DNA from 3 places in the Mesorhizobium sp. M0751 genome. Region 2 is predicted to be linked to each of the others. Evidence: riboswitches for the same ligand, from Rfam matches in the RefSeq annotation. Region 2 holds a riboswitch; each other region holds the start of a gene.
What was found. A riboswitch is a leader RNA that binds a small molecule or an ion and turns the genes downstream of it on or off. The one in region 2 is predicted to bind cobalamin.
Positions count from the first base shown of each region.

Region 1: it holds a riboswitch for cobalamin, as region 2 does, so the genes downstream of both, NKI19_RS18250 (CbtB domain-containing protein) here and metE (5-methyltetrahydropteroyltriglutamate--homocysteine S-methyltransferase) in region 2, are expected to answer to the same signal.
Region 3: it holds a riboswitch for cobalamin, as region 2 does, so the genes downstream of both, NKI19_RS07545 (DUF1636 family protein) here and metE (5-methyltetrahydropteroyltriglutamate--homocysteine S-methyltransferase) in region 2, are expected to answer to the same signal.

Region 1 covers NZ_JAMYPH010000011.1:85,510-95,839, forward strand. Annotated here, with positions in the region: gene NKI19_RS18230 (methyltransferase family protein) at 1-56, opposite strand, end outside; gene NKI19_RS18235 (heparan-alpha-glucosaminide N-acetyltransferase) at 73-1,071, opposite strand; gene NKI19_RS18240 (MFS transporter) at 1,318-2,517, shown strand; gene NKI19_RS18245 (aromatic ring-hydroxylating oxygenase subunit alpha) at 2,496-3,689, opposite strand; cobalamin riboswitch at 3,829-4,025, shown strand; gene NKI19_RS18250 (CbtB domain-containing protein) at 4,062-4,241, shown strand; gene NKI19_RS18255 (CbtA family protein) at 4,257-5,030, shown strand; gene cobU (bifunctional adenosylcobinamide kinase/adenosylcobinamide-phosphate guanylyltransferase) at 5,023-5,544, shown strand; gene cobO (cob(I)yrinic acid a,c-diamide adenosyltransferase) at 5,546-6,178, shown strand; RNA gene ffs (signal recognition particle sRNA small type) at 6,666-6,762, shown strand; gene NKI19_RS18275 (DNA polymerase III subunit gamma/tau) at 6,866-8,692, shown strand; gene NKI19_RS18280 (YbaB/EbfC family nucleoid-associated protein) at 8,725-9,048, shown strand; gene NKI19_RS18285 (cell wall hydrolase) at 9,340-10,278, shown strand.
Region 2 covers NZ_JAMYPH010000012.1:187,778-198,107, forward strand. Annotated here, with positions in the region: partial or broken gene NKI19_RS19790 (MFS transporter) at 1-970, shown strand, start outside; gene NKI19_RS19795 (helix-turn-helix transcriptional regulator) at 1,182-2,015, shown strand; gene NKI19_RS19800 (hypothetical protein) at 2,136-2,462, opposite strand; cobalamin riboswitch at 3,142-3,342, shown strand; gene metE (5-methyltetrahydropteroyltriglutamate--homocysteine S-methyltransferase) at 3,438-5,774, shown strand; gene NKI19_RS19810 (FMN-binding negative transcriptional regulator) at 5,882-6,100, opposite strand; gene NKI19_RS19815 (dihydrodipicolinate synthase family protein) at 6,135-7,037, opposite strand; gene NKI19_RS19820 (trans-sulfuration enzyme family protein) at 7,090-8,322, opposite strand; gene pdxR (MocR-like pyridoxine biosynthesis transcription factor PdxR) at 8,406-9,902, shown strand; gene NKI19_RS19830 (hypothetical protein) at 9,899-10,291, opposite strand.
Region 3 covers NZ_JAMYPH010000003.1:455,962-466,291, reverse strand. Annotated here, with positions in the region: gene NKI19_RS07570 (hypothetical protein) at 1-12, opposite strand, end outside; gene NKI19_RS07565 (NADH-quinone oxidoreductase subunit C) at 25-627, opposite strand; gene NKI19_RS07560 (NuoB/complex I 20 kDa subunit family protein) at 633-1,214, opposite strand; gene NKI19_RS07555 (NADH-quinone oxidoreductase subunit A) at 1,205-1,570, opposite strand; gene NKI19_RS07550 (winged helix-turn-helix domain-containing protein) at 1,906-3,105, shown strand; cobalamin riboswitch at 3,135-3,338, shown strand; gene NKI19_RS07545 (DUF1636 family protein) at 3,377-3,811, shown strand; gene cobW (cobalamin biosynthesis protein CobW) at 3,808-4,848, shown strand; gene cobN (cobaltochelatase subunit CobN) at 4,867-8,457, shown strand; gene cobG (precorrin-3B synthase) at 8,454-9,923, shown strand; gene NKI19_RS07525 (precorrin-8X methylmutase) at 9,920-10,330, shown strand, end outside.

The DNA of each region.
Region 1 (10,330 bases), on a different contig from region 2:
CCCAGCTTCGGCTGCCCAGGATTTTGCTGCACGGGTTTCGGGTGACTGTCGCTCATTATTGTCCTCCCTCGATTAGCGCGTTCCCGGTTCCGCCGCCTCGATTTGGGCGGTGCAGGTTCCGGCGAGCTCGCCAATATGCGCCTTCCACTCCGGGGACTGGTCGTTGCTGTAGAGCCGGTCAAGCGAGGCTTCGCCCTGGAGAGTGTCCAGCATGCAGGCACAATAGCTGGAGCAGAACTTGGTGTCGCGTGCCTGCTCGCAGGATATCTGGCAGGATTTCAGAAAACTCACCTCCCTGGTTTCGGCCTGCGCCGGCATGAATTGCGAAAGCAGGCAGACCGAGCCGATCAGCACCGGCTGATGGATCAAATAGAAGGCAAGGCTGTGCCGGCCGATGAAGACCAGCGGATTTGCCCAGCGGCCGGGCGTCAGGGCCGACAGCCGCGTCAGCACGCCGGAGGTGGAGGCGAGCTTGGTAACCGCGATGCCGGCAAGTACGGCGCCGAACCAGGGCAGCAATGGAACGTAGTCGTTGGAGCGCGGGTTGGTCGCCGACAGGCCGACCCACCATAAAGCTGGATGATCGAAAAGCTCGGATCGCAGGTAGAAAGGCGCGGCAATGACGAGGGCCGCCACGGCAAGCGTCAGCAGCGCCGGCAACCGTAGGAACGCCAGGCCGAGCAGGCTGGCGAGGGCGATCTCGTGCAATATGCCGAAGAAGATGAAGCCGTCGGGCGTGGCGATGCGGGTGACCAGCGATATTGCGAGCGCTGCCCCGGCAACCATGGCGAAGCGCTTCCAGAAGCCGGTCCAGCGGATTTTTTTGCCATGGGCGAGATAGAGGCTGATGCCGACCAGGAACAGGAAGCTCGAGGCGATGCAGCGCGCATAGATTTTCCACCAGCCGAAGGCGGTGAGGCCGGGATCGGTGTAGCCGAAAAATTCGAGGTCCCAGGTGAAATGATAGCTCGCCATGGCAAGCAATGCGATGCCGCGTGCAATGTCGATGGCGGCGATGCGCTTCGACTTCGGTTGATCCTGAACGGAGGCGGTCGGCGTGTCGGTGCTCATGGTCTCGCTGTCTTGGTTCAGCCCCGGCAAGACGACTATCACGGTTGCCACCGTCAAAAGAAGCAGGGCCTTGCGTCACGTTGGCGCCGGCCAGCATCAGGGCTGCTTTAGGCCAGAGCCGGAAAGCCTTTGGCCGGCTTCGCTTTTTGCCGTGAAGGCGTCGGTTTCCTGTTACCCGGCAAGGAATCGCCGCGGCAGATTTGTGCTCCAAACACTGCTTCAGGCGATTCGGCTTCGGGAAAAGCAATGGCTACCCATGTGCGCCATCCGATCTGGCTCGCGGCCTTGCGGCCGGCGGATGCCCGCACCTTCGCCTCGCTTTATGCGGTCGAATCCTTCGCGCGCGCCACCGTATCCAGCGTCATCCCGATCCAGGCCTACGAGATCCTGCACAACGAGCAGATCGTTTCGATCCTCTACACGATCGTGGCGATGCTCGGCCTGTCGGCGACGCTGTTCATGCCGATGCTGATCGCCCGCTTTGCCCGGCGCTGGGTCTATACCGCCGGCGCCTGCCTGCTGGCCGCCGGCTCGCTGTTCTTCGTCACCCATACGCTGGCCGGCCAGGTGGTCGGCATGCTCTGCCGCGTCGTCGGCGCCGGCGCGCTGGCGATCACGCTCAACCTCTACATCATGGATCATATCCGCAAGACCGATTTCATGCAGGCCGAGTCGCTGCGCATGGCGTGGTCGATGCTTGCCTGGACCGCCGGGCCGACCCTCGGCATTTTCCTCTACACGCGTTTCGGCATCTATGCCGCGCATGGCGCGGTGGCCGTCTTCGCCATGGCCTTGCTGGCGCTGTTCTGGACTTACCGGCTTGGCGACAACCCGTCGATCCGCCCCGGCAAGACGCGGCCGGTCAATCCGCTGGCCAATATCGGCCGCTTCGTCGCGCAGCCAAGGCTGAGGCTGGCCTGGCTGATCGCCTTCGGCCGCTCCTGCTTCTGGACGACTTTCTTCGTCTATGGGCCGCTGTTCATGGTGATCACCGGCGAGGGCAAGCTCGCCGGCGGCCTCTTGGTTTCGGCCGGCAATGCGCTTTTGTTCATGGCCATCTTCTGGGGCAGGGCAGGAAAGCGTTTCGGCGGCCGGCGCACCATGACGTTCGCCTATTTCGCGATGTCGGCAACGCTGCTGGCGGCCGGCGCCGTCGGCGAGGCCGCACCGCTCGTCACCGGCGGGTTGCTGCTTTGCGGTGCCTTCTTCACCATCGCGCTCGATGCGCTGGGCTCGACTGCCTTCATGCGCTCGGTGCGCTCGTATGAGCGGGCACAGATGGCGGCGGTCTACCGCACCTATCTCGACTTTTCCGAGCTGACGCCGCCGCTGGTCTACTCGGTGGTGCTGGCGTTTTTCGGACTGGGCGCGGTTTTCGCGACGCTCGGCCTGCTGGCGGCGATCTGCGGCTTCGTCACCTGGCGCTATCTGCCCAAATCGCTTTGATTTTCGAGCGCCGCATGGCGCTCGCGCACCCAATTGTGGAAGCGGTGCTGATCATATTCCTCCGGCATCAGCACGCCGGCCTTGTGGCGCATCGAGCGGAGGCCCTTCTGGTTGACCTCGCAGATATCAGCGTCCTCCTCCAGCACCTGGGTGCCGAAGGCGACGATGTTGTCGATATCGGCGGCCGGATCGGCGAGCGCTTCGGGCGAAAAAAGCCATTCGGCAGTGAGTTCGGTCTGCTCCGGCCCAAGTGGCACCAGCCGCACGGTCCTGACATAGTCGACATGGCCGACGACGAACATCGACGGCAGGCTGGTGGCATAGGTCTGCCCGGCGGCACGCTCGGCCGGCGTCAGGCCGGAAAAGACCGAGCCGTGGACGCGCCTGTCGCGCGACCAGGTTTCGGCCCCGGCCCGCAAGCCGCCGGCAAATTCCGGTGCGTCATTGTCGGCGTGGCGCGCCCATTCGGGGTCGTCGTGCCGGCCCATCAGGCCGCGGCCATAGATCGGCACCAGCCGCGACAGGTCCTTGTGGACGCCGGGGCAGTGCAGGCACTCGTTGAAGTTTTCCCAAAAGATTTTCCAGTTGCAGTTCATAACCTTGCGCAGGACATGGCCGCTCAGCAGCGTTTCCAACGGCCAGTTGGCGAGGTTGCCGGATGCCGGATCGAAGGATGTTTCAGCCGAACCGGCAGCGTCTTCGGCGAGGTTGACGAAGACGAACCCGCGCCACACCGACAGCGCGACGCGGTAGAGCGGATGATCGGCCTTGTCGAAACCTTCAGGCAGCGATTTCGACGGCACGCGCACCAGATCGCCGCGCAGCGAATAGGACCAGGCGTGGTAGGGGCAGGTGATGAGCCGCACCTTCAGCCGGCCTTCGCTCTGCTGGCAAAGCTGCGAGCCACGATGCCGGCAGGTGTTGTGGAAGGCGCGCAATTCGCCGGTCTCGTCGCGCAGCACGACGACCTCCTGCGTGCCGATGTGGAACGTCCTGAAAGCCAGCGGCTGGGCAAGGTCGGCCTCGCGGCAGACGAGCAGCCAGTTGCGATACCAGATGGCCTCGAGATCGTTCTGATAGGCCGCGATGTCCCAATAGGCCGATGACGGCAGCGTCGGCTCGGCCCGCGTCAGGCCGTTGTAGGGACCGCGCTCGTTCGGGCTGGGTTGCATGCCGGCTTCCTCCCCATCCGCCAGCCGACACCGGCCGCGAAAATTGTCAATCGCGGCGCCGGCCGGCCAGCTTGGCGAGGCGGCGCATTCGCTACACGATCCGGCGGAATTTGGTTTGCCGGGCGCGGCGATTCTGCCTATAGTCGCTGATGTCGTCGGTTCCGTTTGGAACCAAGAGGGAATGCGGTGAGGGCAAGTTGTTTGCCCAATGCCGTGGCTGCCCCCGCAACTGTGTGCGGTAGTCCTCTCCATATGCCACTGAGGGTTCGCCTTCGGGAAGGTGGGGAAGGGCGCTGATCCGCGAGCCAGGAGACCTGCCGGCGACAGGAAACTGACTTCTATGCCCTCGGGTGGAGGGCGAAAGGACAAGACATGAATACCGCTTCCGTCTCGCTCGGCGCTTCCGCCTCCTCGCAGTCGCGTTTCATGCAGCTGGCGCTTGCTGCATTCCTCGGCATTTTCGTCATGGGCTTTGTCGGCTTCTCGCATATCGATGCGGTCCACAATGCCGCGCACGACTATCGCCATTCGATGGGCTTTCCCTGCCACTAACAAGGGGCTGACATCATGACACTGTTTCGCAACGTCGTGTTCATCGCGGCGATCGCAGGGCTTGTGGCCGGCGTGGCTCTCGCCTGCATGCAAGCCTATGCCACGGTGCCGCTCATCCTGAAGGCGGAAGTCTACGAACAGGCCGGCGGCGGCCATGACCATGCCGCGGCACCGGCCGAGAACGCCGCGGGCACGACGGCCATGAGCAGCGCCGCGCCGGCACCGGCTGAAGCAATGGCTCCGGCGGAAGAGGAAAGCTGGGCGCCGGCCGACGGTTTCGAACGCTTCGGCTTCAGCGTCGTTGCCAATATCGTCACCGGCATCGGCTTTGCGCTGGTCCTGGTTGCGGTTTCGGAATTCGCCGGCGGCATCGGCAATTGGCGCCAGGGCCTGTTCTGGGGCTTGGCCGGCTTTGCCGTGTTCACGCTGGCGCCGGGCCTCGGCCTGCCGCCGGAACTGCCGGCGATGCCGGCGGGCGACCTTGTCCAACGCCAGATATGGTGGTGGGCAACAGTGGTGGCGACCGCGGCCGGTCTCGGCCTTATCGTCTTCCGCAGATCGCTGCCGCTGGTGGTTCTTGCGGTGGCGTTGATCGTTGCGCCGCATATCGTCGGCGCGCCGCAGCCCGACAGTTTCGAGACGACGATCCCAGAAGGCCTGCACCACCAGTTCGTGGTGGCGGTGACGCTGACCAATCTGGTGTTCTGGCTGGTGCTCGGCGCGGTCGTCGGCGTGGTGCGCGGCCGCTTCACCGGCACGGCGACCAGCCTGCGCGACAGCTTTGCCTGACCGCGCTGCCGGGGCATTGACCCTGGTCATCGGCGGTGCGCGCTCCGGCAAGAGCGCGTATGCCGAGAGGCTGGTAACGGCCCGTCCGCCGCCTTGGCGCTATATCGCCACGGCGCAAGCCTATGACGACGAGATGCGCCAGCGTATCGCGCTACATCGGTCGCGGCGAGGCGAGGGCTGGACGACCATCGATGCGCCGCTCGACCTTGCCGGCGCGATCGAGGCGCTGCCTGACGGCCAGCCGGCGCTGATCGACTGCCTGACGCTGTGGCTGACCAACCATATGCTGGCCGAACATGATGTCGAGGCCGAATGCCGAGGGCTGGCCGATGTGCTGTCGCGGCCGCGTGGGCCGTGGTTCGTGGTGTCCAACGAGGTCGGCCAGGGCATCGTGCCGGAGAATGCGCTGGCAAGACGGTTTCGCGACGCCGCCGGCCGGCTGAATCAGGACGTCGCGGCCGTCGCGGACACAGTGCTTTTGATGGTGGCGGGGCTGCCGCTCAAGGTGAAATGACATGGCTGATGCTATCGATCCCAAGACCATTGAACAGGGGGACGAGGAACGCCACCGCGCCAAGATGGCCAAGCGCAAGGCGGTGCAGGACGCCGAGGTCGCGGCCAAGACGGTCGAGAAGGGGCTGCTGATCGTCAACACCGGGCCGGGCAAGGGCAAGACCACGGCCGCCTTCGGGCTGGCGCTCAGAATGCTCGGCTATGGCAAGCGCGTCGGCGTCGTCCAGTTCATCAAGGGCAAATGGCACACCGGCGAGAAAGACGCGTTTGCTAGTTTTGGCGATCGTGTCGTCTGGCACGCCATGGGCGAGGGTTTTACCTGGGAGACGCAAGACCTGAAGCGCGACATCGCGGCGGCCGAGGCCGCCTGGGCGAAGGCGCTCGAGTTGATGGCCGACCCGTCGATCAGCCTCGTGGTGCTCGACGAGCTGAACATCGCCCTGCGTTACGACTATCTCGATCTCGAAAAGGTGGTCGCGGCGCTGAAGGCTCGTCGCGAAGGCCTGCATGTCGTCGTCACCGGCCGCAACGCCAAGCCGGCATTGGTCGAGGCGGCCGATCTGGTCACCGAGATGGGCGTGACCAAGCACCACTTCTCCGCCGGCGTGAAGGCGCAGCAGGGGATCGAGTTCTGAGGGTTTGGCGATCGGGCAGAACGTTCAGAGGAAGATCCAACTCGGATGACGCTTGCCGAGGTTGCCCTCGACCTCTCAAGACCTGGGTTCCTCGCCCGCCGCGAAGCGGGGGAGAGGTGGCCGCGCAGCGGCCGGAGAGGGGGCCTTCGTAGGGCGCAGTCCCCTCTCCGTCTCGGCTTCGCCGAGCCACCTCTCCCCACTTTCGTGGGGCGAGGAACCCAAGCTGGAATGAAGCCACGATTCTCGCGCGCCCTCTGGCCTGCCGGCCGGCTCCTTTCACAAGGGGCATATCCGCGATTTTCTCCGACCGCAGCCACATTTTGTTCTTGCTTTGTGCCGGCAGCTATGCTACTAATTTCGCTATGGTGATTATTCGCCCCAACGACCCGCCCGCAGAGGCGGGTTTTTGGTTTCAGCTGTCGCCGTCGCTTAAGACCCCCATCATCCGCACTTGCATTTCATCGCCGGATTGCCGATATGGAGGCTGGGAGGTTGGTGGTGGACGGTCCACTCGCCAACCGGGTCAGGTCCGGAAGGAAGCAGCCCTAACGAGCCCGGAACGGGTCATTGTTCCAGCCTCCCACCTCTTCGCCTTTTGCTCGACATTGACGGCGCCAAGCCGTGCGGGCGAAACTATGCGCAGGAATCGGCCGCCTCCAGTGGCAGCCCTTGGAGCTTAACGGGCGAATGAGCGAAGCCGAAAACGAGGCCGGGAAATTGGACAAGCCTGCCGCCTATCGGGTGCTAGCGCGCAAATACCGGCCGTCGAATTTCTCCGAGCTGATCGGCCAGGAGCCGATGGTCCGCACGTTGACCAATGCCTTTGCCACCGGCCGCATCGCCCAGGCCTGGATGCTGACCGGCGTGCGCGGCGTCGGCAAGACGACGACCGCGCGCATCCTCGCGCGGGCGCTGAACTACAAAACACCGACCGTCGACCAGCCGTCCGTCGACCTTGCCGTGCTCGGCGAGCATTGCCAGGCGATCATGGAAGGCCGCCATGTCGACGTCATCGAGATGGACGCCGCCTCGCATACCGGCATCGACGACATCAGGGACATCATCGAGCGCGTGCGCTACGCCCCGGTGTCGGCGCGCTACAAGGTCTACATCATCGACGAAGTGCACATGCTTTCCAACCAGGCCTTCAACGGCTTGCTGAAGACGCTGGAAGAGCCGCCGCCGCACGTCAAGTTCATCTTCGCCACCACCGAAATCCGCAAGGTGCCGATCACCGTCCTGTCGCGCTGCCAGCGTTTCGACCTCAGGCGCATCGATGCGGCGATGATCAAGGCCGACCTTGCCAGGATAGCCGGTCTGGAGGGCATCGAAGTCGAAGACGATGCGCTGGCGATGATCGCGCGCGCTGCCGAAGGCTCGATGCGCGATGCGCAGTCGATCCTCGACCAGGCGATCGCCCATGGCGGCGGCGCGGTCAGCGCCGAAGCGGTGCGTGCCATGCTCGGCCTGGCCGACCGTGCCCGCATCGTCGACCTGTTTGAACATGTCATGAAGGGCGACGTCGCCGCCGCGCTTGCCGAATTCCGTGCCCAGTACGATACCGGCGCCGATCCTGCCGCGGTGCTGACCGACCTTGCCGAGTTCAACCATCTGGTCACCCGTCTGCGTTTCGTGCCGGCTGCCATCGACGACGCCTCGCTGTCCGAGGACGAGCGCCGGCGCGGCGCCGATTTCGCCAGCACGCTGTCGGTCAAGGTGCTGTCGCGGACATGGCAGATGCTCTTGAAAGGCATTCCCGAGGTGCAGACCTCCAACCGCCCGGTCAGCGCCGCCGAGATGGTGCTGATCCGGCTGGCCCATGCCGCCGACCTGCCGACCCTGGATGAGGCGCTGAAATCGCTGGAGAACGGCGTTTCGCTGCCGGGCGCCGCGCCGCGCGCGAATGGCGCGCCGGCAAGCCCCGGCCCCGCGAGCCATGCGCCTGCAAGCGGTGGTGCCGGCGCCGTGGCACAGACGCGGATGCCGACGGCCAATGGCGGCGCGCAGACGATGCGCCTGGTCGAGGCCGAGCCCGTGCCGACCGACTTCGTTGCTCCGCCGGAGCCAGTGGTCGAGGCGCCGCCGGTGCCGGTGAAATCGCTGGCCGACATTGTCGCCCTTGCCGACGCCCAGCGCGACATGGCCTTCAAGGTGCTGGTGAAGCGTTGCGTGCGCCTTGTGCGCATCGAGCCCGCCCGTATCGACGTCAGCCTGACCGACGATGCGCCGAAGATGCTGCTCAATGATTTGACCGCCAAGCTGCGCGCCTGGACCGGTCGCAACTGGCTGGTGTCGCTGTCGAAGGAGGAGGGCGGCCAGACGCTGGCCGAGATGGAATCGACGAAGCGCGAAAACGCCTTCCTCGATGCCAAGAGCGACCCGACGGTCGCCGCCATCCTGGCGCGCTTTCCCGGCGCCAAGATCATCGACGTACGCATTCCCGACGCGCCGGAAGCCGATGCGGCCGAGGCCGAAGTGCCGGTCGAGCCGCCGGCCGACGACGACGAAACCTGAAACAACCAGCACCAACTGCAAAGGACCGTGCGATGAAAGATCTTCTTGGCCTGATGGGCAAGGCAAAGGAAATGCAGGCCAAGTTTCAGGCCATGCAGGATGAGATCGCCATGCTGGAAGCCACCGGGCAGGCCGGCGGCGGCCTGGTCAGCGTCACGCTGACCGGCAAATTCGAGATGAAGTCGCTGAAGATCGATCCGTCGCTGTTCAAGGAGGACGAGGTCGAGATTCTGGAGGACCTGCTCCTCGCTGCCCACAACGACGCCAGGACCAAGGTCGAGCAGACCATGCAGGAGAAGACCAAGGCGCTGACTGCGGGACTGCCGATCCCGCCGGGAATGAAGCTGCCGTTCTAAGGCTAATGCATGTCGCGCAAAAGTGTGCAGGGGTTTTGCGATAATGACATGCATCAAAACAAGAACCTAAAACGCGTCGCATGAGGCCGGTCGAACGCGACGCGCTATTAGTCAATCGGGATGCCGTTACAGTGGCCGAAGCCTTTAGCGGCCCAACGCTTGCTGACCAGCCAGCTGTGTCTATTGGGCAACGCCCCACACTTAATAACGCTTTAGCCATCTTTTTGCCTGAAAGTGTCTCATTCTTGCCGCAACCAGGGGCGGGCTGGCAGCAGAATGAGGGGACGCCTGTTGATCTCTACCCGATGGAAGACGCCGTTGCGGCTCGGCGTCGTTATCTCGCCGCTGTTTTTGGCCGCTTGCAGTCAGACCGCCTCGCACGGCATGTCCAGCCTGACCGATGCCATTACGCCGGGTTTCCTGAGCTCGCGCTCCTACAATTCCACGCCCAAGGAGAAGGAATGCCTGGAGCGGGCGATGTTCTTCGAGTCCAACCGCTCGAGCCGTGACGGCATGATTGCGGTCGGCACCGTGGTGATGAACCGGCTCCGGTCCGGCAAGCACGGCAGCACCATCTGCGAAGTGGTTGGCGAGCGCGGCCAGTTCGCGCCGGGCGTCATGACACGGCCGATGAATTCGAAGGCGATGCCCGATGTCGAGGAAGCCGCCGAGGCGGTGCTCAAGGGCGAGCGCAAGGCCAAGCTGAAGAACACCATGTATTTCCACACCGCCGGCCTGCGCTTCCCCTACAAGAACATGCACTACACCATGGTCGCCGGCGGCAATGCCTTCTATGAAAAGCGCGGCCGCAACTGGCAGCCGCTGCCGGACGAACCGGTGGTCGCCGTGGCCCAGGCCAAGCCGCAGGCGCCTGCCGCTCAGGCCATACTTGTCGCCTCGGCGGAGCCGGCACGCGAGGCCAGGCCGACATTTGCCAAGGCAACCTATGTGACCGCCGCTGCATCGCAGCCGGCAAAGCAGACCAGGGTGACTGCCGGAATGGCGACCCCGGAGAAGCCGACTCAAGAGAAGCCGATACTTGTGGCGCTGCAAGAACCAATGCAGGAGCCGGATGCGGCCCGTTTTGGCGGGACCGTGAGCGCCCGGCCTGTCACCTCCTTCCAGGCCGCGCCGGCGGAACCGACAATGTCGTTCGAGGCGACGCCCGAGAACGCCGACGCGATCGGCGCTATGATCGCCGGCCAGACCCGGCCGCTGGAAGAAAACTGAGGCGGTCGATTGTTGAGGGCGCCGCCGCCCCTCATCTGGCTGCCGCCATCTT
Region 2 (10,330 bases):
GGCTGTGGTTGGGCATTGCACGATCCCTCTTGGCAAGCCTCCATGGGAGATATCCTGCCTCGCGAACACCTGCCAAGCGGGGTTGCGCTCAACGGCATGAGCTACAATCTCATGCGCAGCATCGGGCCGGCGATTGGCGGCATAATCGTGGCCACAGCCGGTGCGGCCTTCGCGTTCCTCTTCAACGTCCTTTGCTACTTCGCTCTGATCGCTGCGCTGTTGCGATGGAAAGCCGAACGGGCACGACAAGCGCTGCCGCGGGAGGCTTTCGGCAGTGCGATGGCGGCGGGCTTCCGTTACGTGCTCTTGTCGCCGAACCTTCTCAAGGTGATGTGCCGGAGTTTCATTTTCGGCCTCACCGCCGTTGTCATTTTGGCTCTCCTGCCGTTGGTCGCTCGCGAACAGATCAAAGGGACCGCAGTCACCTACGGCGTGATGCTCGGCTTCTTCGGCCTGGGAGCGATTTGCGGCGCGCTCCTCCTCGGGCGGGTCCGAGAAGTTCTCTCCAACGAATGGGTCATTCGCGGTGCGTTCTTTGTATTGGCGATCAGCTGCTTCTTTCGGGCATGGAGCGAGCACGTTGGGCTGAGCTGTCTCAACCTCATGCCAGCCGGTGCGGCCTGGATTCAATCATTCTCGCTGTTTAACGTCACAGTGCAGCTTTCGGCGCCGCGGTGGGTGGTTGGACGCGCCCTCTCTCTATCAGACGGCCACATACGGCGGCATGGCGGCGGGAAGCTGGCTTTGGGGCGAACTGGCGGATGTCCAAGGTGTTTCGGGAGCCTTGCTCGTCCGCCAGCTGGTTCTTGTCATTGGGGGACTGATGGGCATCATTCTGCGTCAGCCGGATTTTGAAACGCTCAATCTGGATCCGACCAACAAGTTCAGCGAACCGACGCTGCAACTTGACCTGCGGCCACGAAGCGGTCCGATCATGGTGATGGTCGACTATCGTGTCGATCAGAGAGATCCAGACTCGCCCACAATAATTATCTGAATTTCAGCAGTAATTTTTGATCGCCCATTCGTGCTGTGTACCAGCCCTGTGTCTTGCGCAAGTGGTCACGAACGGCTGCCGGAGCCTCGAAGACGCCCTAAAAACACATGCTGCGATTTTTGAACACGCTTGACGATTAGATTAATTCATCCACAATGCGTGTGTTGAACACGCGAGGTGAGTTATGAACATGAAAGAGCTTAGGGTTCGACTGGGCATGACTCAAAAAGATTTGGCAGAGCAGATGGCAACGACGCAACAGACTGTGGCCCGTTGGGAAACAGGCAAAACGCAGTTGAATGTCGAGCAGATCAAGGACCTTTGTCTCACGTTGAAATGCACGGTCGAGGAGCTGCTGGGCTGGAAGATTGATGTCGAGGAGTGGCGCACGAGCCCGTTTGCAATTGCCGATGCCGAAACGCGATACGGCACGCTCAGAATCAAGACGACTGTTGGCAGCCGCCAATATCCTATCGATGAAAAGGCGCGTGAATCGATTTTACGTCAGTTGAAGGAACTTCATAATCTTCGTAGAAATAACACAAGCAGGCCATGGCTGTATTGTTGGAGCCTTGACAACAAAATACTCTTGATAAATCCGCAATATGTCCGCACCATTGAGCTTATCGGTGAAGATGTAGAGGAGATGCCAGAGTATTATCATCCAGAAATCTATCGGGCTTTGGATGACTGGGATAAGGGTGAGGTTTCAGGAAAGCTGAAGAAAGAATGCGATGCCATCATCGCAGAGATGGGTGATCAGGAAGCCGTGCGCATGGCCTCCTATGTTCGCGTCACATATGACGACGGAGAAGATGAGTGGAACTTCTTGGATGAAGAAACCGCTACGACTTTCTTCGGATTGGAAGCTGCGACCTTTGACGTTCCCCAGTGTAGTTTCGCCGAAGTGGAGGAAGAAGGTTACTACCGAGCGCGATACGCCAACCTTGATCGCGTCGCGGTGATGGAGGTTCCAAGCGACCGTTATCACAGATTGACCGCGCCCGAGGAAGCTTAGAACCATCCACGAAGGGCGCATGTTACATCTCGACCTTGCGTGGTGCGTTTTCAGTACGAGATGACGTTAAGCGTAGGTAGTGGCAGGTAAGAGTGCTCGACCAGAAGCTCAACTGCCTCCTCAATATCGCTGCCGATGTGCCGCAGGACACGTCCACGGGAGCGTGGATAGGCGTGAAGTTCCTGCACTCCACGGTCCGCTCTCCCATCGCCGGTGTGTGCCCGACGCCATCTTGTGGACGAGCTTGGCCGCCTGCACCCGGTTGTATTCCGGCTTGCGGTCCGCCTGGGGGGCCGCCGCGATGGCTATCTCCATGTCAATCGGCGCCGAACTTTGACTGCCCGCTGCTTTTGATGATTTGGCGAGGTCCCGCGCATAATCAGTCTTGGTCTTCTCCTTGAGGCCCTGTGTCGCGAACTTGTGGTCCAGCAGGGCAAACAGGTCCAAGTCCCCCTCCGCCCGTGGCGCTGGCTTGCCCTCACCGCCCTCGGCTTCCAATTGGGGAACCGCTTCTGCGCGCTGCACCGTGGCGATTGTCCGCCCAAGACGCATCACAAGATCGAACGCCAAACCGTGCGCGTGCACGACGATTTGCCGCTCAGGCCTCATTTGGACAGGACTTGAGCTGGCCCGGTGGTTTGAGCCGGGTTATCTTGAGCCGGTGGGCTGCGAACAAGCAGTTCGAGACATTGGCCTCGATTACTTCGCAACAGGCCGCTGCGCCGGGCCTCGGGGTGCTCCCCTCGAAATCGTTGTGTCGTATCACCGAGGGCATCACGGCCAACAGTTTCCACATGGGCAACAGCCTCGCCATTGACCCGGATGTGGTCGCGAGCAGATCACCAACGAAGCGGTCGGAAGCTCGGAGCCGAAGTTCGACGCCGAGGTGGCGTTCGCATGATGCGGGAAGCAGCACCACGGCGCTTGCCGGTCGTTTGCCGCCGGCAGCCGACGAACTCCTATCCTCCTGGACAAGGGCGCCGTGCGTCATTGCTTTGATTTACCGGCCGCTCAAGGCTTCCACAGTTTTCGCTTTCGAGGCGACCTTTGGAACATGCCAACGGAAACTTAACATAACGACATAAAGATTTCTTTATGCGGCGTTGACAAAGAAGCGAACTGCTGTAATTGTCTCCCGCGTCGTGGTTCTCCGTACGGCGCTGCCGCAGCGGAGCTAAGAGGGAAGCCGGTGCGATGCCGGCGCTGCCCCCGCAACTGTTAGCGGCGAGCCAACCCCACTCATGTCACTGAGGCGAATAGCCTTGGGAAGACGGGTAGAGGCTATGACCCCGCGAGCCAGGAGACCTGCCACGGCGAATTACGTCCACGGGCGGGGTGTCTCGGTGGCCGCTGCAGCCTGGCGTTCGTGCCGGCCTGCTAGCGCCTTCCTTGTCACCGACGCCCCAACCATCGGGGTCTGGCATGACTATCTCTCAGCAAATTCCTGTAGCAACGCTCGGCGTGCCCCGCTTCGGTCGTCGGCGAGAACTGAAATTCGCGCTTGAAAGCTACTGGTCCGGAAAATCGTCCGCTGCCGAGCTTCTCACGACCGCGAAGGCGCTCCGTGCCGCTAGCTGGGAGGAGCAGCACGATCGCGGCGTGTCGAAAATCCCGTCGAACGACTTCTCGCTCTACGACCATGTGCTCGACACCGCAGCCATGGTCGGCGCCGTTCCATCCCGTTACGGCTGGAATAGCGGCGAGGTTCCACTTGACATCTACTTCGCAATGGCGCGGGGCAACCAGGGTCAGACGGAGGATTGTCGACACGCTGGTCACCAGCAGGCGGCTCATCGGTCTGATGTAACCGCGATGGAAATGACCAAGTGGTTTGACACCAACTATCACTACATTGTGCCGGAACTCAACGATGATCAGACGTTCGCCCTCTCGTCGACGAAACCGGTCGATTACTTCATCGAGGCTAAAGCTCTCGGCGTTCACACACGCCCAGTCATCCTTGGACCGATCACCTTCCTCAAGCTGGCGAAATCGCCTGCCAAAGGATTCGATCCCATCGCGCTCCTGCCGCGGCTGCTGCCCGTCTACGAGCAACTCCTGCAGAGGCTGAAGCTGTCTGGAGCCGACTGGGTGCAGATCGATGAGCCAGCGCTTGTCCTCGATCTGAACCCGAACGAACGAGCTGCGTTCGAATTCGCCTATGGCCAGCTGTCGAAAGCCGCGCCCGAGCTGAAGATCATGCTGGCTACCTATTTCGGGCCGCTGGGAGACAATCTCGAAACCGCGGTTTCTCTGCCCCTGGCCGGGCTGCATATTGATCTCGTGCGCGCTCCCGAGCAGCTGGAAACGGTGGGTCGGCTCGCACCGAAGGATCCGGTGCTCTCGCTTGGCTTGATCGATGGCCGCAACGTCTGGCGTGCGAACCTGCCCGCCATTCTCGACCGCATCAAACCGATCGTCGCCGGCTGGCCCTTGGACCGCGTCGAGATCGCGCCTTCTTGCTCGATGCTGCATATACCGATCGACCTCCGCATGGAGACGGAACTCGACGCGGACATCAGGTCGTGGCTCGCCTTCGCGGCCCAGAAGACCGACGAGTTGGTGTTGCTTGCCCGGGCCCTGTCCCAAGGCAGGGATGCGGTGGCAGGCGCGTTGAAAGCGTCTGCCGAGGCTGCCGCCACTCGCGTGACATCCACGAAGATCCATGACCCGCTGGTTGAGGGGCGGATCGCCAGCATTGACGACAGCATGAAGCGACGAGAGAGCGCTTTTGCCGAGCGCTCCAGAGTCCAGGCCGGCACGCTCGGGCTGCCGCCGTTCCCGACGACGACCATCGGGTCCTTCCCGCAGACGCCGCAGGTACGCAGGGCGCGGGCCGCTCATGCGAAGGGCCAGCTGAGCTATGTCGACTACGAGACCTTCCTGAAGAAGGAGATCGAGGCTGCAATTCGCTGGCAGGAAGAGATCGGGCTGGACGTGCTGGTGCACGGTGAGTTCGAACGAAACGACATGGTACAGCATTTCGGCGAGCAGCTGTCCGGCTTCGCCTTCACCCAGCATGCCTGGGTGCAGAGCTATGGGTCGCGTTACGTGCGCCCCCCCATCATCTTCGGCGACGTATCGAGGCCCAATCCGATGACGCTGCGCTGGTGGCAGTTCGCCCAGTCGCTTACGGAAAACCCTGTGAAGGGAATGCTCACAGGCCCGGTGACCATTCTCAACTGGTCATTTGTTCGCGACGACGTACCCCGCTCCGAAGCATGCCGCCAGATCGCGCTCGCCATCCGCGACGAAGTGACGGATCTCGAATGGTCCGGCGCAAGGATGATCCAGATCGATGAGGCCGCGTTTCGCGAAGGATTGCCACTGCGCCAGTCTGATTGGAACGACTATCTCGACTGGGCTGTCGAATGCTTCCGGATCGCCTCAACGGGTGTAAAGGACGCGACTCAAATCCATACCCACATGTGCTATTCGGAGTTCAACGAGATCATCGACGCGATCGCTGAAATGGATGCGGATGTCATTTCGATTGAAACGTCGCGCTCGAAAATGGAACTGCTGGACGCCTTCACGAGCTCCAAATATCCGAATGGAATCGGGCCCGGAGTCTACGACATTCACTCACCACGGGTCCCGGAAGTCGGCGAGATTTCGGATCTCGTCATGCTTGCCCGCGAGCGACTGTCGGATTCCCAACTGTGGGTAAACCCGGACTGTGGCCTCAAAACACGCAAATGGGAGGAGGTCCGCCCTGCCCTCATGAACATGGTCGATGCAGCACGTGCGCTCCGGTAGAAAGTGTAGGCCGGAGGGTTTCCTGGTTGCTCACCATGTGGTGAGTGACCGGCTGCCGCATGTCGGCCGTGAATGTGCCAAAACGCGATCACATCCTTTGAAATAAGTCACTCGAGCGAGAATGTGCACTTTCCCTCGGCACGTGTATTAATCGCGCCGGAGTAAAGGGTACCGTTTTCTCCCTGTGACGTGTCGAGTTCGAAGGGGATGTGATTGGCGTCGAGACCGCTCCGGCCATGGGTTATCAGCATGCCAAGTGCACTGTTCTCGATCAGTTCGTAGAGGACTTCTCGGCTCGGTTCATCGAAATGCGCGGGTACATACATGACAGGTTCCTTCACTGGCCGCCGGGTTCGCTATTCACCGGTTGACATCCGATGGCAAGCGTTCCAACGCGGCGGCGATCTGGCGCTTCGCTGCTGAGGGCAGAGGCAGGATGGGACGCGGGGGGTCGGCACGGCAAATGTCGAGCAATTCGGCAAGTGCATAGACGACGCGAAGGCTCGAGAACTCCTTGAAGAGGCTCCAGAGCGGCGCAAGCGTGGCATCGATCCGTCGCGCTTCGGCCGCATCGCCCTGTTGCGCCGCCGTGACGATCTTCACGCAGACCTCGGGCAGGATGCCGGCGAGGACGCTGTACCATGTGTCGGCGCCGGCGATCATGGCCTCTGCGGCGTTCCAGTCGCCGCTGTAGCCGATCGAGAACCCTTCCGGCACAGTGTGCCTCTGGTCGGCCAGATGGCTCTTGATCGCATCGCCCTTCTCTGTCGGATTCTTGATGGCGACAATCCCACCCACCTTTGCCAGGCGGCTGACGAGTGCTGGGGTGAAATGGAAATGCGTCGTTCCTGGATTGTCATAGACGACGATCGGCAGGCCGCTCTCGCACGCCACCGTCGAGAAATGTTCGAACACCTCGTCATCAGTGAGCGGGGTGTAGGAGGCGGCGGCAAGCAACCCCGCGGCAGCCCCAAGGGCCTTAGCGTCCTGCGCGAGCCTCACTGCTTCGTCGGTGCGCAGCGCGCCCACACCCACCACGACCGGCATTTGTCCCCCGGTTTCGTCCAAGGTCTCGGCGAGCGCCCGTCGCCGTTCCTCGCGCGACAGATACATATAGGTGCCGGTGCTGCCGAGAAGACCGATGGAATCGACCTGAGCGGCGCAAAGCCTGGCAATCAGCTTGCGCAGAGCAACGGTATCGACACGGCCGTCACGATCGGTCGGCGTGATGGGAAACGCGGAAAGGCCGCTCAGGAATGCCATGGCGAGGCTCCGGGTTTGTACGCCACCGTGGGACTGGCCGGACGGCAGGTCATCACAAGACGTCCAGAGCCCGCCGCAGGTCGGCGATTAGGTCATCGGCGTCTTCAAGACCCACCGAGAGACGCATGAGGTCCTCGCCGACTCCATCGGCCAGATGCGCATCCTTGCGGATCGGCTGACGAGCACGGGTCAGGCTTGCCGGATGATAGATGAGGCTGTCGGCATCGCCGAGGCTGACAGCCCGGGTGATCAGGTTGAGCCGGTCCATCATCCGCCGCGCGCCCTCGAATCCGGCGTGGGGGCCAAAGGCCAACATACCCGACCCTTGGGACATCTGCTTTCGCGCCGTCACCTGATCAGGGTGCGAGTCGAGGAAGGGATAACTCACCCATGCCACCGCCGGGTGCGCCTCGAGTGCCTGAGCCACCGCAAGGGCTGTGGCGCTGTGCCGTTCCATGCGTAGCGTGAGCGTCTTCAGACCGCGCAGGATCAGGAAGGCTGACATGGGCGAGAGCGCTGCGCCGGTGATGTAGCGCAGGCCCGTCTCGTGCAGCGTGCGGAGCGTTTGCGCGTCGCCGAGAATCGCCCCGCCAAGGGCGTCACCATGCCCATTGATGTATTTGGTCAGCGAGTGGAGCACGAGGTCGGCCCCATGTTCGAGCGGCCGCTGGAGCGCGGGGGAGGCGAAGGTGCTGTCGACTGCAACCTTTACACCGCGCGCGTGGGCGCGCTCGGCAATGGCAGCGATGTCTAGGATGCGGCTCAGCGGATTCACCGGCGTCTCGAAGAAAACAAGCCGGGTCCGCTCGGTAATCGCGGCATCGAGATTTTGAGGATCGGACAGGTCGACCGCGACGACCTTGATGCCGAAGCGGGGGACCGCCTGTTCGACCATGGCAAGCGTGTTCGCATAAAGTGTCTTGTGGACGATGAGTTCATCGCCTTGGGACAGGAGCGACAGGATCAGCGTCCCGAAAGCCGCCATCCCCGAGGCAACGACCAGACCTGCCTCGGCTCCTTCCAGATTGGCGAGCCGTTGCTCGAGGATCTCCGTCGTCGGATTGTATTCGCGCGCATAGAGCCTTCCGCCAAGTGCGGCGGCGGCCTCGTTCGCTGCCACGCTTTCGAATCCATAGGTCGAGGTCAAGAAGACTGGCGGCTGAACGGCATTGGAAAAGCCGGCCGGATCGTAGCCATGATGGATCGCCCGAGTGGCGAATCCGGGACCGGTGTCGTTGAGCGACCGCGTGAGAGCATCCGTTTCGGATTGATAGGAGCGGGTCATTCGGCCTCTAAGATCTTTCTTGGGTTTCCGAAAGATTGACGGCAAACTGGCCAATGTGAAATATCCAGTTAGCAATGAATGAAATGGTCCAGTCTTCAAGTGCCGGTTCTGCAGGTCGCTCGCACGCGATGGGTGCACGCCAGATCTACGAGGCTCTTCGCGAGCAAATCCTCGGCGGCGTCTATGAAACCGGCAGTCAGCTGCCGTCCTCCCGAGGCCTCGCAAATGACCTTGGGGTTTCGCGAACGACGGTGACGGTCGCCTATGACCAACTGACCGCGGAAGGTTTCATCGAAGTCCGTCAAGGCGCACGACCTCGCGTTGCATCCTCGCTGATCGGTCCTGAGACGAGCCGCACGGTCGCGAAACGAGTCGGCCCGGTTCATCTGTCCGCCTATGGCGAACGACTGCGCGTTACGCCGCCCTGGCCGGATTATCTGCCGACTGGACTGAAGGTCGATTTCCGCTATGGCGACCTGGCGCCGTCAGACTTCCCCGCATTGGTCTGGAAACGTGCGATGAACGAGGCGATGGGGCAGCGCCCGTTGCGTCTTGCCTATGACGATCCTCGCGGCTGGCGTGGGCTGCGCCAGGCGCTCCAGGGCTATCTCTGGCGCGCCCGAACTCTGAGCTGCGAGCTCGAGCAGATCATCATCGTCAACGGTTCGCAGCAGGGCCTAGATCTGTGCGCTCGCCTGCTTCTCGATCCCGCCGACCGCTTCGTCATCGAGGACCCGTGCTATAGGATGGCGCGTCAGGTCTTTGCCAGTACGGGTGCCTCGCCCGTCCCGGTCACCGTCGACGAGGACGGGATGAAGACGGAGTTGCTGGCGGGGATCGGGGCACGACTGGCCTATGTCACGCCATCGCATCAGTTTCCGCTGGGCGGCGTCATGCCGATCGCGCGCCGCCATCAGCTTCTGGAATGGGCGCGGCACAACAACGCCTATGTGATCGAGGACGACTACGACAGCGAATATCGCTACGACATCAATCCGGTCCCTCCGCTGCACAGTCTTGAGGACCACGGGGCTGTCATCTACGTCGGCACGATCTCCAAAACGCTCTCGCCGATGCTGCGTATCGGCTACCTCGTCGTCTCGACGGAATTGCAGGAGGTCTTCGCTACCGCCAAACAATTCGCGGACCGACATTCGCCGGTCGCTGAACAGGAGGCTCTGGCCTCTTTGATCGAGAGTGGCGGCTACGAAAGCCATGTGCGGCGTGTGCGCAGGCTGAACGGCGAGCGTCGGGAGGCGTTGTTGGGCGCCTTGCGGCGCAGCTTCGGAGATCGCATCGCTGTCCAGGGAGCAGAGGCCGGTCTGCACGTCGTCGTTTGGTTCGACGAACTGCCGCGATCGCGGGAAACGACCCTGGTCGAAGCCGCCCGAGGCGCGGGCCTGGGGCTGCACCTGATCTCGCCCCTCTACGAGCGGCAATCGGACGAAGGCCACATCGATCGCGTGGGGCTTGTCATGGGCTATGCCGCCTTGAGCATTCGGCAAATCGAGAAGGGCGTTGAGATCCTGCGAGCCGTTGTCAAGCAGGTGCAAGACGCGTTGCCGGGACACGGTGGCTAAAACGGCGGGGACGTGGCGTGCTGGCGAGGAAACCGACCCTTGGGCTCAACCGCATTTCGTTGCAAAGTCAACTGGACTGGGAAAACGCTATGCAACTGGTGCTGTTGATCAGGCCAGTTTGGCGGCAGATTTTCGTGCGAGACGAATTTCCGAGAGCGATGCATAACCGGCAAGGAAAGCTGCTTCACATCCATATCGCGCCCGCTGCCTTTTATGAAATGGAGGATCTGGCGGAGGCGTAGCTTGTTGCCGGCCGAGGCGGGCTCGAGCACCCGCAAGAGATAATCGACGATCTCTACCAGGCCTTGTCCACGGCCGAATGATGGAATTATCCAGCGCATGGTGCGGCATGCACCATGCCGATGCCAGAAGATCTGGACGCTCGACAAGCACCTTTCTTCAAACATTTCCCGAACGACCCGCAGCGC
Region 3 (10,330 bases), on a different contig from region 2:
TATGCGGATCATCGCCACATATCCTCACTGTTTCGCCTTCTCATCGCCGGGCAGGACGTAATCCGTCCCTTCCCATGGCGAGAGAAAATCGAAATTGCGGAATTCCTGCTTGAGCTCGACCGGCTCGTAGATGACGCGCTTGGCTTCGTCGTCGTAGCGCACCTCGACGAAGCCGGTCAGCGGAAAGTCCTTGCGCAGCGGATGGCCTTCGAAACCGTAATCGGTCAGAATCCGGCGCAGATCGGGATGACCCGAAAACAGCACGCCATAGAGATCGTAGGTCTCGCGCTCGAACCAGTCGGCGCCGGGATAAATGCCGGTGATCGACGGCACCAGCGTCTCTTCGTCGGCCTGGACCTTGATGCGGATGCGGATATTCTGTCTCGGCGACAGCAAATGATAGACGACGTCGAAGCGCTTTGCCCGCGACGGGTAATCGGCGCCGCAGACGTCGATGATCGAGATGAACTGGCATTTCGGGTCGTCGCGCAGGAAGGTCACCACCTCGATCAGTTCGCGCGGCTCGACCGAGATAGTGAGTTCGCCATAGGCGAGCACCGCCTCGCCGATCCGGCCGGTCAGCTTCTCGCCGAGATAGGTCGAGAGGTCATTCAACGCCTGGGTCATGCCGCTCACCGCTCGATCGTGCCGGTGCGGCGGATCTTCTTCTGCAGCAGAAGGATGCCGTAGAGCAGCGCTTCGGCGCTCGGCGGGCAGCCGGGCACGTAGATATCGACCGGCACGATGCGGTCGCAGCCGCGCACCACCGAATAGGAATAATGATAATAGCCGCCGCCATTGGCGCAGGAGCCCATCGAAATGACGTAGCGCGGTTCGGGCATCTGGTCGTAGACCTTGCGCAGCGCCGGCGCCATCTTGTTGGTCAGCGTGCCGGCGACAATCATGATGTCGGACTGGCGCGGAGACGCGCGCGGCGCGACACCGAACCTCTCCGAGTCGTAGCGCGGCATCGAGGTATGGATCATCTCGACGGCGCAGCAGGCGAGACCGAAGGTCATGAACATCAGCGAGCCGCTGCGCGCCCACGTGATAAGCGCCTCGGTCGAGGTGACGAGAAAGCCCTTGTCGGCCAGTTCGTTGTTGATCTCCAGGAAGAATGGATCGTCCTCCCCCACCGGCCTGCCGGTGTTGGGGTCGATGAGACCCTTGGGCTTCGGCGCGACGAGCGTGCCGGAATTGTCGCTCAATCCCATTCCAGCGCTCCTTTTTTCCATTCATAGGCAAAGCCGATGGTCAGCACCGCCAAAAACACCATCATCGACCAGAAACCGAGCATGCCGATCTGGCTGAACGACACCGCCCAAGGGAACAGGAAGGCCACCTCCAGGTCGAAGATGATGAACAGGATCGACACCAGGTAGAAGCGGATGTCGAACTTCATGCGGGCGTCGTCGAACGAGTTGAAGCCGCACTCATAGGCGGAAAGCTTTTCCGGATCGGGGTTGCGGTAGGCCACCAGGAACGGTGCGGCGAGCAGCGCCAGGCCGACGACCAGCGCCACGCCGATGAACAGGACGATGGGCAGGTACGAACCTAAAAGTGCGTTCATGCTGCAGTTTCCGTTAGCGGCCAATCCACTCTGATTACAGCACCGGACCCACTTGCGGAAGCGTGACAGTTTAACCACTGAACCGTTTTAAGGAGGCTCTATGCTGCAACGCGGCGAGGGTTAGCGCAGCGCTTTCGGCGAAGCAAGTCAAACCTTGTTCAAATCGCGGTGCTGGGCGGCATATCCGGCAAAACTGGTCCGATCCGCTCCTGTTTGATTTCTTTCACTTTTCACTCCACTTTTCTCTCCTGACATGGATGCCGCCAAAACCCTGCTAGCATGGCACGGAATCGCAGATTCTCTGCTCTGTCCAGCATCATCAGGATACCGCGTTGATGAAGGAAAAAATCTCGCTTCGCATGGCTCGCCGCATCGCGCTGGCGGCACAGGGATTCAATGACCCCCGCCCCGCCGGTACGCCCGACCGCAGACATCTGGCCCGCGTGCTTGCCCGTACCGGCCTGCTGCAGATCGATTCCGTCAGCGCCGTAGTGCGCGCCCACTATATGCCGCTCTATTCGCGGCTTGGCCCCTACAAGCTGGCGCTGCTCGACGACGCCGCCGTAACGCGCAAGCGCATGGTCTTTGAATATTGGGCGCACGAAGCCTCGTTCCTGCCGGTCGAGACCTATCCGCTGATGCGCTGGCGCATGCAGCGGGCCGAGCGCGGCGACGAAATGTACAGCGGACTGGCCAAATGGGGTCGCGAGCACGCCGCCTATATCGAGGAGATCTATCGCGAGGTCTCCGAACGAGGCCCGATCGCGGCATCTGCTTTTGAAGGCCAGAAGGGCAATGGTGGCTGGTGGGGCTGGAGCCATGCCAAGCACGCCTTCGAATGGCTGTTCTGGGCCGGCCGCATCACCACAGCGCATCGCCGCGGCTTCGAGCGGTTCTACGATCTGCCGGAGCGCGTACTGCCGCCGGCGGTACTCGCTCTGCCGGTTCCCTGCCCCGAGGATGCGCACCGCGAATTGCTGCGTATCTCCGCCCGCGCCCACGGCGTCGCCACGGCAGGCGATCTGCGCGACTATTTCCGCCTCTCGCCCGCCGATATCAAGGGTCGCATCGAGGAACTGGTCGAGGCCGGCGAGCTGTTGCCGGTGAGCGTCGAAAGCTGGAGCAAAGCAGCCTATCTCCACAAGGACGCCCGTTTGCCGCGCAGGATCGAGGCGCGCGCCTTGCTCGCGCCGTTCGATCCTGTCGTCTTCGAGCGGTCGCGCACCGAGCGGTTGTTCGACTTCCACTACCGCATCGAGATCTACACGCCGGCAGAAAAGCGCCAGTATGGCTATTATGTGCTGCCGTTCCTGCTCGGCGACAGCATCGTCGGGCGCGTCGACCTCAGGGCAGACCGCCCGGCCGGCGTATTGCGCGTCCATGCCGCCTATGCCGAGCCCGGCGCCCCGCCACAAACCGCCGCCGAGCTTTTCGAAGAATTGAAGCAGATGCAGGCCTGGCTCGGGCTTGAGCGCATTGAGGTGACGGCTGCGGGCGACCTTGGCCAGCCGCTCGCAGATACCGCCGCGTCATAGACGTGCGTTGACACGACTGCCTCCACAAGCCTAAATCCATTCCAGACGGTCCCCTGCCCGCAACGGCAAGGGCCAAGAGGGAATGCGGTGCGAAATCTCGATTTCAAATCCGCGGCTGTCCCCGCAACTGTAAGCGACGAGCCTCGGCCGAAAACCACTGGGATATTCCCGGGAAGGCGGCACCCAGGCGATGACCCGCGAGCCAGGAGACCTGCCGTCTAGGACATAAGAATCCGATCGCCTGGCGGGTTTTCCGGGCAAGGAGCCTGATTTGGAACGCGACAGCAGTTTTCCGGCTGAGACAGCGGATTTATTGTCCGGCCATGGTGATTCCCCGGCCGGCGTTACCGTCATCGTCTGCTCGTCCTGCCGTGACGAGACCGGTTCGGACGCCCATCCCTGCGCCGGCGAACTGCTCGCCGAGGACACGCGCCGCGCCGCTTCCAGCGAAAACATTAAAATCCGCACCGTCGAATGCCTCGGCAATTGCAAGCGCCGGCTCAGCGCCGCGATTTTGCGCGACGGCTGCTGGAGCTACGTCTTCGGCGACCTGACTGCGACCAGCGGCGCCGATCTCGTGACCGGCGCAAAACTGTTCGCCACCTCGACGGATGGGCTCATTCCATGGCGCGGCCGTCCCGAATGCCTGAAGCGCGGCCTGGTTGCCCGCATCCCTCCCCTTGACCTTTTGAAGGACCTGACATGACCGCTGCCTTCCTTTCGCGCGTTCCCTGCACCGTCGTCACCGGCTTTCTCGGCGCCGGCAAGACGACGCTGATCCGCCATCTGCTCGAAAACGCGAAAGGCAAGCGGCTGGCCATCATCGTCAACGAGTTCGGCGACATCGGCATCGACGGCGAGATCCTGAAGGGCTGCGGCATCGACACCTGCCCCGACGAAAACATCGTCGAGCTGGCCAATGGCTGCATCTGCTGCACAGTCGCCGACGATTTCGTTCCGGCGCTCGACCAGATCCTGTCGCTGACGCCGAGGGTCGACCACATCCTGATCGAGACATCCGGCCTCGCTTTGCCCAAGCCGCTGGTCCAGGCCTTCCAGTGGCCGTCGGTGAAAAGCCGTGTCACGGTCGATGGCGTCATCGCCGTGGTCGACGGGCCGGCGCTGGCTGATGGCCGCGTCGCCAACGACATGGATGCCCTGCAGGCGCAGCGCGCGCAGGACGAGACGCTCGACCACGACGATCCGGTCGAGGAAGTATTCGAGGACCAGCTCGCCTGCGCCGACCTGATCATCCTGTCGAAGAGCGACCTGTTGGACGCCGCCGGCTCGGCCCGTGCCAATGCCGTCATCGGCAAGCATGTTGCGCGGGCGGTGAAGATCGTGCCGACTTCGCAAGGCAAGGTCGACCCGTCGGTGCTGCTCGGCCTCGGCCTCGCCGTCGAGGACGACATCGAGAACCGCAAGACCCACCACGACGACGAGCTCGACCACGAACATGACGACTTCGATAGTTTTGTCATCGACATTGCGTCTGTGTCCAACCCGGACGAACTGGCACAACGCGTCGCCACGGCGGCGGAGGAGGAAAACGTGTTGCGCGTCAAGGGTTTCGTCGAAGTCGGCGGCAAGCCGATGCGGCTCCTGCTGCAGGCCGTCGGTCCGCGCGTCAACCACTATTACGACCGCGCCTGGACCGCTGAAGACGATCGCCGCTCGCGCCTTGTCGTCATCGGCCTGAAGGGGCTGAACCGCCCGGCGATCGAGCGTATCCTCGCCGGCTGATCCCAGGTACGAGCCGCCATGCACATCCTCACCACCACATCCGCCTCGCTCGACGATCTCGCCGAGCCTGTCGATCTCAGGCAAACGCCTGCGGATGTCGTGGCGCTGTCGTTCACCGACAGCGACCTGGCCGGGCTGGCGGCGGCGTGGAAGGCGGATGCGGCCCGCCTGCCATCGATGCGGCTCGCCGCCTTGCGCGACCTGCGCCATCCGATGTCCGTCGATCTCTGGATCGACAGCGTCGCCCGCCACGCCAAGGTCATTCTGGTCCGCATCCTCGGCGGCTATGACTGGTGGCGCTATGGCTGCGATCAGCTCGCCTCGACTGCCCGGGCACGCGGCATAAAACTGGCGCTGCTGCCCGGCGAGAGCCACGACGCGGACTTGCGACTGATCGAAGGCTCAACGCTGCCGCGTGAGGAGTTGGATGGCTTGCTTGGCTATTTCCGCGAGGGCGGGCCGGCGAATATGACGGCGCTGGTGCAGAGGCTGGCGAGTCTCGCCGGATCGGGTGCGGCGGTAGCCGGACCTGTCAGCGTGCCAAAGGCGGGATTTTACGAGCCGGGACGCGGTGTTATAGAAAGAATGGACTTATCAAGCGTCGGCATTCCTTCGCGCCCCCCTCTGTCCTGCCGGACATCTCCCCCACAAGGGGGGAGATTGGCCGTCACTGGCCGTATCGCGACTTCTGCAACGTCAGACGTTGGCGAAGCTACCGATGATCAGGCGATCTCCCCCCATGTGGGGGAGATGTCCGGCAGGACAGAGGGGGGCGCGAAGGAACACGGCCTAAACCGCTTAGGCAACGCCCCCGTCATCCCCATTCTGTTCTACCGCTCGATGCTGCTCGCCGGTGATGTCGCGCCGATCGACGCGCTTTTCGAAGCCCTGCGCCAACGCGGCATCAACCCCGTCCCCATCTTCGTTTCCAGCCTGAAGGACCCAACGTCCCTCGCCTTCGTCGAAACCGCGCTTGCAACCCTGAAGCCTGCCGCCATCATCACCGCCACAGCTTTCGCCTCGGGTGCCGAGCCTGGCGTCGAAACCCTGTTCGACCGCGCCGGCGTGCCGGTGTTCCAGGTCATCGTCGCGACCACCCGCCGCGACATCTGGCAAAACAATCAGCGCGGGCTGGCGCCCGCCGACCTTGCCATGCATGTCGTCCTGCCCGAGCTCGACGGCCGCATTTTGGCCGGCGCCATTTCCTTCAAGGGCGAAAGCGAAACCGACCCGGCGCTGGCCTTCCGCGCCTTCGCCAACCGGCCTGAGCCCGACCGCGTGGCGCAAGTGACGAACCGTGTCGAGGCCTTCGTGCGCCTGCAGCGGACGCCCCGCGCGGAACGCAAGCTCGCCATCCTGATCCCCGACTATCCCAGCGCCCCCGGTCGCACCGGCTACGCCGTCGGCCTCGACGTGCCGTCCAGCGTGCTGGCGATGCTGCACGACCTGAGCGAACAGGGCTACGCCATTGAAGGGATTCCGCAAACGCCGCGCGAGTTGCTGGAGGTGCTGGGGCGTGGAGGTGAAGGGTTGGGGTTTGAGGACTATCTCGAGTACTCGGCGGAATTGCCTGCTGAAGCGACAGCTGCCGTGACGGCCGCATGGGGGAATGCGGCAGATGAGACGGCTTCGCGCGAGGCACCCCCCTCTGAGGGGGGTGTTCAAGCGCCTGCCGCCGCAAAATTCGCTTTCCGCGCAGCCACCTTCGGCAACGTCACCGTGGCACTCGCGCCTGACCGCGGGCGCTCAGTTGACCGCCGCGCCGACTATCACGACCCGACGCTGCCGCCGCGCCATGCACTGATCGCCTTTGGCCTCTGGCTGCGCAAGTCGCTCGGCATCCATGCAATTGTCCATGTCGGCGCCCACGGCACGCTGGAATGGCTGCCCGGCAAGACCGTCGCGCTCAGCGAAAACTGCTTTCCCGAAATCGTCACCGGCGCCCTGCCCGTCATCTATCCGTTCATCGTCTCCAACCCCGGCGAGGCAGCGCAGGCCAAGCGGCGCATTGCCGCCGTCACGCTTGGCCATCTGCCGCCACCGCTGACCGGCGCCGGGCTGGACGAAAACCAGCATAGGCTTGAACGACTGGTCGACGAATATGCCCAGGCCGACGGGCTCGACCGCCGCCGCCGCGACCGCCTGGCGAGGCTGATCGTCGAGACGGCGGAAAAGACCGGCCTCGCCTCGGAAGCCGGGGTTGCCCAAACCGACGCTCCCGACGAAGCGCTGCGCCGCATCGACGCCTGGCTCTGCGATCTCAAGGATTTCGCCATCAAGGACGGCCTGCATGTTTACGGCCGCTCACCTGAGGGCGAAACCGATCCTTTGCGCGAGCAGAGTGCGGCAGCCGAGAAAGTAGCACTCATCGCGGCTCTCGACGGCCGCCATGTCGCTGCCGGTCCGGCCGGTGCACCAGCGCGTGGCCGGCGCGATGTGCTGCCGACCGGCCGCAATCTGTTCACCGCAGACCCGCGCACCATGCCGACGCCGACATCCTTCGATCTCGGCAGGGCGGCTGCCGACGAGGTCTTGCGCAGCTACATGCAATCGCATGGCGACTGGCCGCGCTCGCTGGTTATCGACCTCTGGGGCTCGGCCTCGCTGCGCACCGGCGGCGAAGAGATCGCGCAAGGCCTGGCGCTGATGGGCTGCCGGCCGCAATGGGATTGCGCCACCGGCCGCATCACCGGCATCGAGGTGCTGCCGCCGGCAACGCTCGGCCGCCCGCGCGTCGACGTCACCTGGCGCATATCCGGCCTGTTCCGCGACATGTTCCCAACCCAGATCGCGCTGATCGATGCCGCCGCCAACGCCGTCGCGACCCGCGACGAGGACGATTCGGAAAACCCGCTGGCGGCGAGAACCCGTGCAGACGGGAAGATCAGCCCCCGCATATACGGCACCTCGCCCGGCACTTACGGCGCCGGTGTCGAGGATTTGTTATCGGGCGGCACCTGGGCCGTGCGCGAAGAGATCGGTCGCGCCTACCTCGATGCCACCTCGCACGCCTATGGCGGCGCCGAGGGCGAAGGCGTTTCGGCGCCCGGCGCTTTTGAGGGCCGCATCGCTGAGGCCGACCTTCTGGTTCATACCGGCGACGACCCCGGCCGCGACATCCTCGAAGGCTCGGCCGACGTCGCCTTCATCGGCGGCTTTTCGGCAGCACTTGCCGCGCTCGGCAAAAACGCTGACGTGATCGTGCTCGACACTACGGACCCGCAAAAGCCGAAGCCGCGCTCGGTTGGTGAGGCCGTATCCCGGGTCGTGCGGGCGCGCACGGTTAACCCGCGCTTCATCGCCGGCCAGATGCGGCACGGGCCGCGCGGCGCTTCGGAATTCGCCGAGACGGTTGATCGGCTTGTCGGCTTCGCCGAGACCACCCATGCCATATCAGGCACGCTGATCGAGGCCGTGCACGACGCCTATCTCGGCGACCCCGTTGTTCGCGCCTTCATCCTGCGCGAGAACCCGGCGGCGGCGAATGTGATTGCCGAGCGGTTTCTCTCGGCTCGGCGGCGCGGTCTCTGGCATCCGCTGCGCAATTCGATCGATGACGATCTCGCCGCACTAATTGCCGAAGCCCAAGCTCTGGGAGTGGCGGCATGAACGCTTTCTCCCGACGCGGCGCCTGCCCTGCCTTGTCCGCGCCGATGCAGACCGGCGACGGGCTGCTGGTGCGGCTCAATCCGGTCGCTGGAGGACTGTTGCCGAAATCCTTGATCGGACTCTGCGAATCCGCCTTGCGCCATGGCAACGGCATCATGGAAGTGACCGCCCGCGGCAGCCTGCAGATCCGAGGCCTGACGCCGGCAAGCGCGCGGCTGCTGGCGATGGAGGTCGATGCGCTGGGCATCGCGGTGCGCACCGGCGTGCCGGTCGAGACCGGCCCGCTGGCCGGGCTCGACCCGGAGGAAATCGCCGACCCGCGCCCGCTTGCCGAGCGGATTCGGGCGGCAATTGAGGACGCGGGTGTTACACAACGCCTTGGCCCGAAGGTCTCCGTGATCGTCGACAGCGGCGGGCAGCTGACAATGGATGCAGTTACGGCCGATGTCAGGCTGGTCGCGATGCGGACCGGGGCGCGAACGCAGTGGCAGGTGGCTGTCGCCGGCGACGGTCAGACTGCGATGCCGCTCGTTATGGCCGAGGAGGATGCGGCTTGTGATATTGCCGTCGCTATTCTCAGGATGGTTGCTGAAAAGGGCCGCGATGCGCATGCGCGGGATTTGACGGAGAGACAGCTGAGATCTCTGGCAAGCTGGCGTTCCTTCGCACCCCCCTCTGTCCTGCCGGACATCTCCCCCTCTAGGGGGGAGATTGGCAATTCCACGGCCGGCTCTCCCTCTGCAACTTTGGGGATTGGCGAAACCAGCAACGAGAGCGCAATCTCCCCCCTTGAGGGGGAGATGTCCGGCAGGACAGAGGGGGGGGCGAAGGAACGCCAACCTATCGGAGTTTTCGACTTGGCCGCAGCCGCAATCGCCCTCGGCATCGGCCTGCCGTTCGGCAGCATACCAGCGCAAGAACTTATCGATCTCACCCAATACGCCCTCACCCTCGGCGCCACCGAAATCCGCCTGGCGCCAGGTCGCGCGCTGCTTTTGCTTGGCCTCTCCCCAGCCGCATGTCTTTCACTCCAGAAAACCGCCGCAACCGTCGGCTTTGTCACCGACGCAGCTGATCCGCGCACGAAAATCGCCGCCTGCCCCGGCGCACCCGCCTGTGCCTCCGGGCGCATAGCCACCCGCGACATCGCCGAGACCATCGCCGTGGAAAACCGCGACATCCTCGATTCCTCGCTGACGCTGCACATCTCCGGCTGCGCCAAGGGTTGCGCCCATCCTGGTCCGGCGGTGTTGACCCTGGTCGGTGGCGAAAACGGAGCCGGACTTGTCGTAGACGGGACGGCAAAGGCATTGCCCGCCGGATACAGGCCGGGCTACGAAGCCGCGCACGGCATCGGCCGCATTGCAGCGGCGATCCGCAGCGCACGACATCCCGGCGAAACTGCTGCTGCTTGCCTGGTAAGGCTCGGCGCGGCCGGCATCACCGAAATCTACCGACAGGAATGAGCATGCCCGCCCAGAACGCCTACGACTACGTCCGTGACGGCACGGCGATCTACGAGCGCTCCTTCGCCATTATCCGCGCCGAGGCCGACCTGTCGCGCTTTTCCGAAGCCGAGGCCGATGTCGCTATCCGCATGATCCATGCCTGCGGTCAGGTCGAGGCTGCGCAGCACTTCGTTTTCTCGAGCGATTTCGTCGCCGCTGCGCGCACGGCGCTGGGCGCCGGCGCGCCGATCTTCTGCGACGCGCAGATGGTCTCGCACGGCGTCACGCGCGCCCGGCTTCCGGCCGGCAACGAGGTGATCTGTACGCTGCGCGATCCGCGGACCGCCGACATCGCGAAAAAGATCGGCAACACCCGCTCGGCCGCAGCGATCGACCTGTGGGGCGAGCGCGTGGCCGGTTCGGTC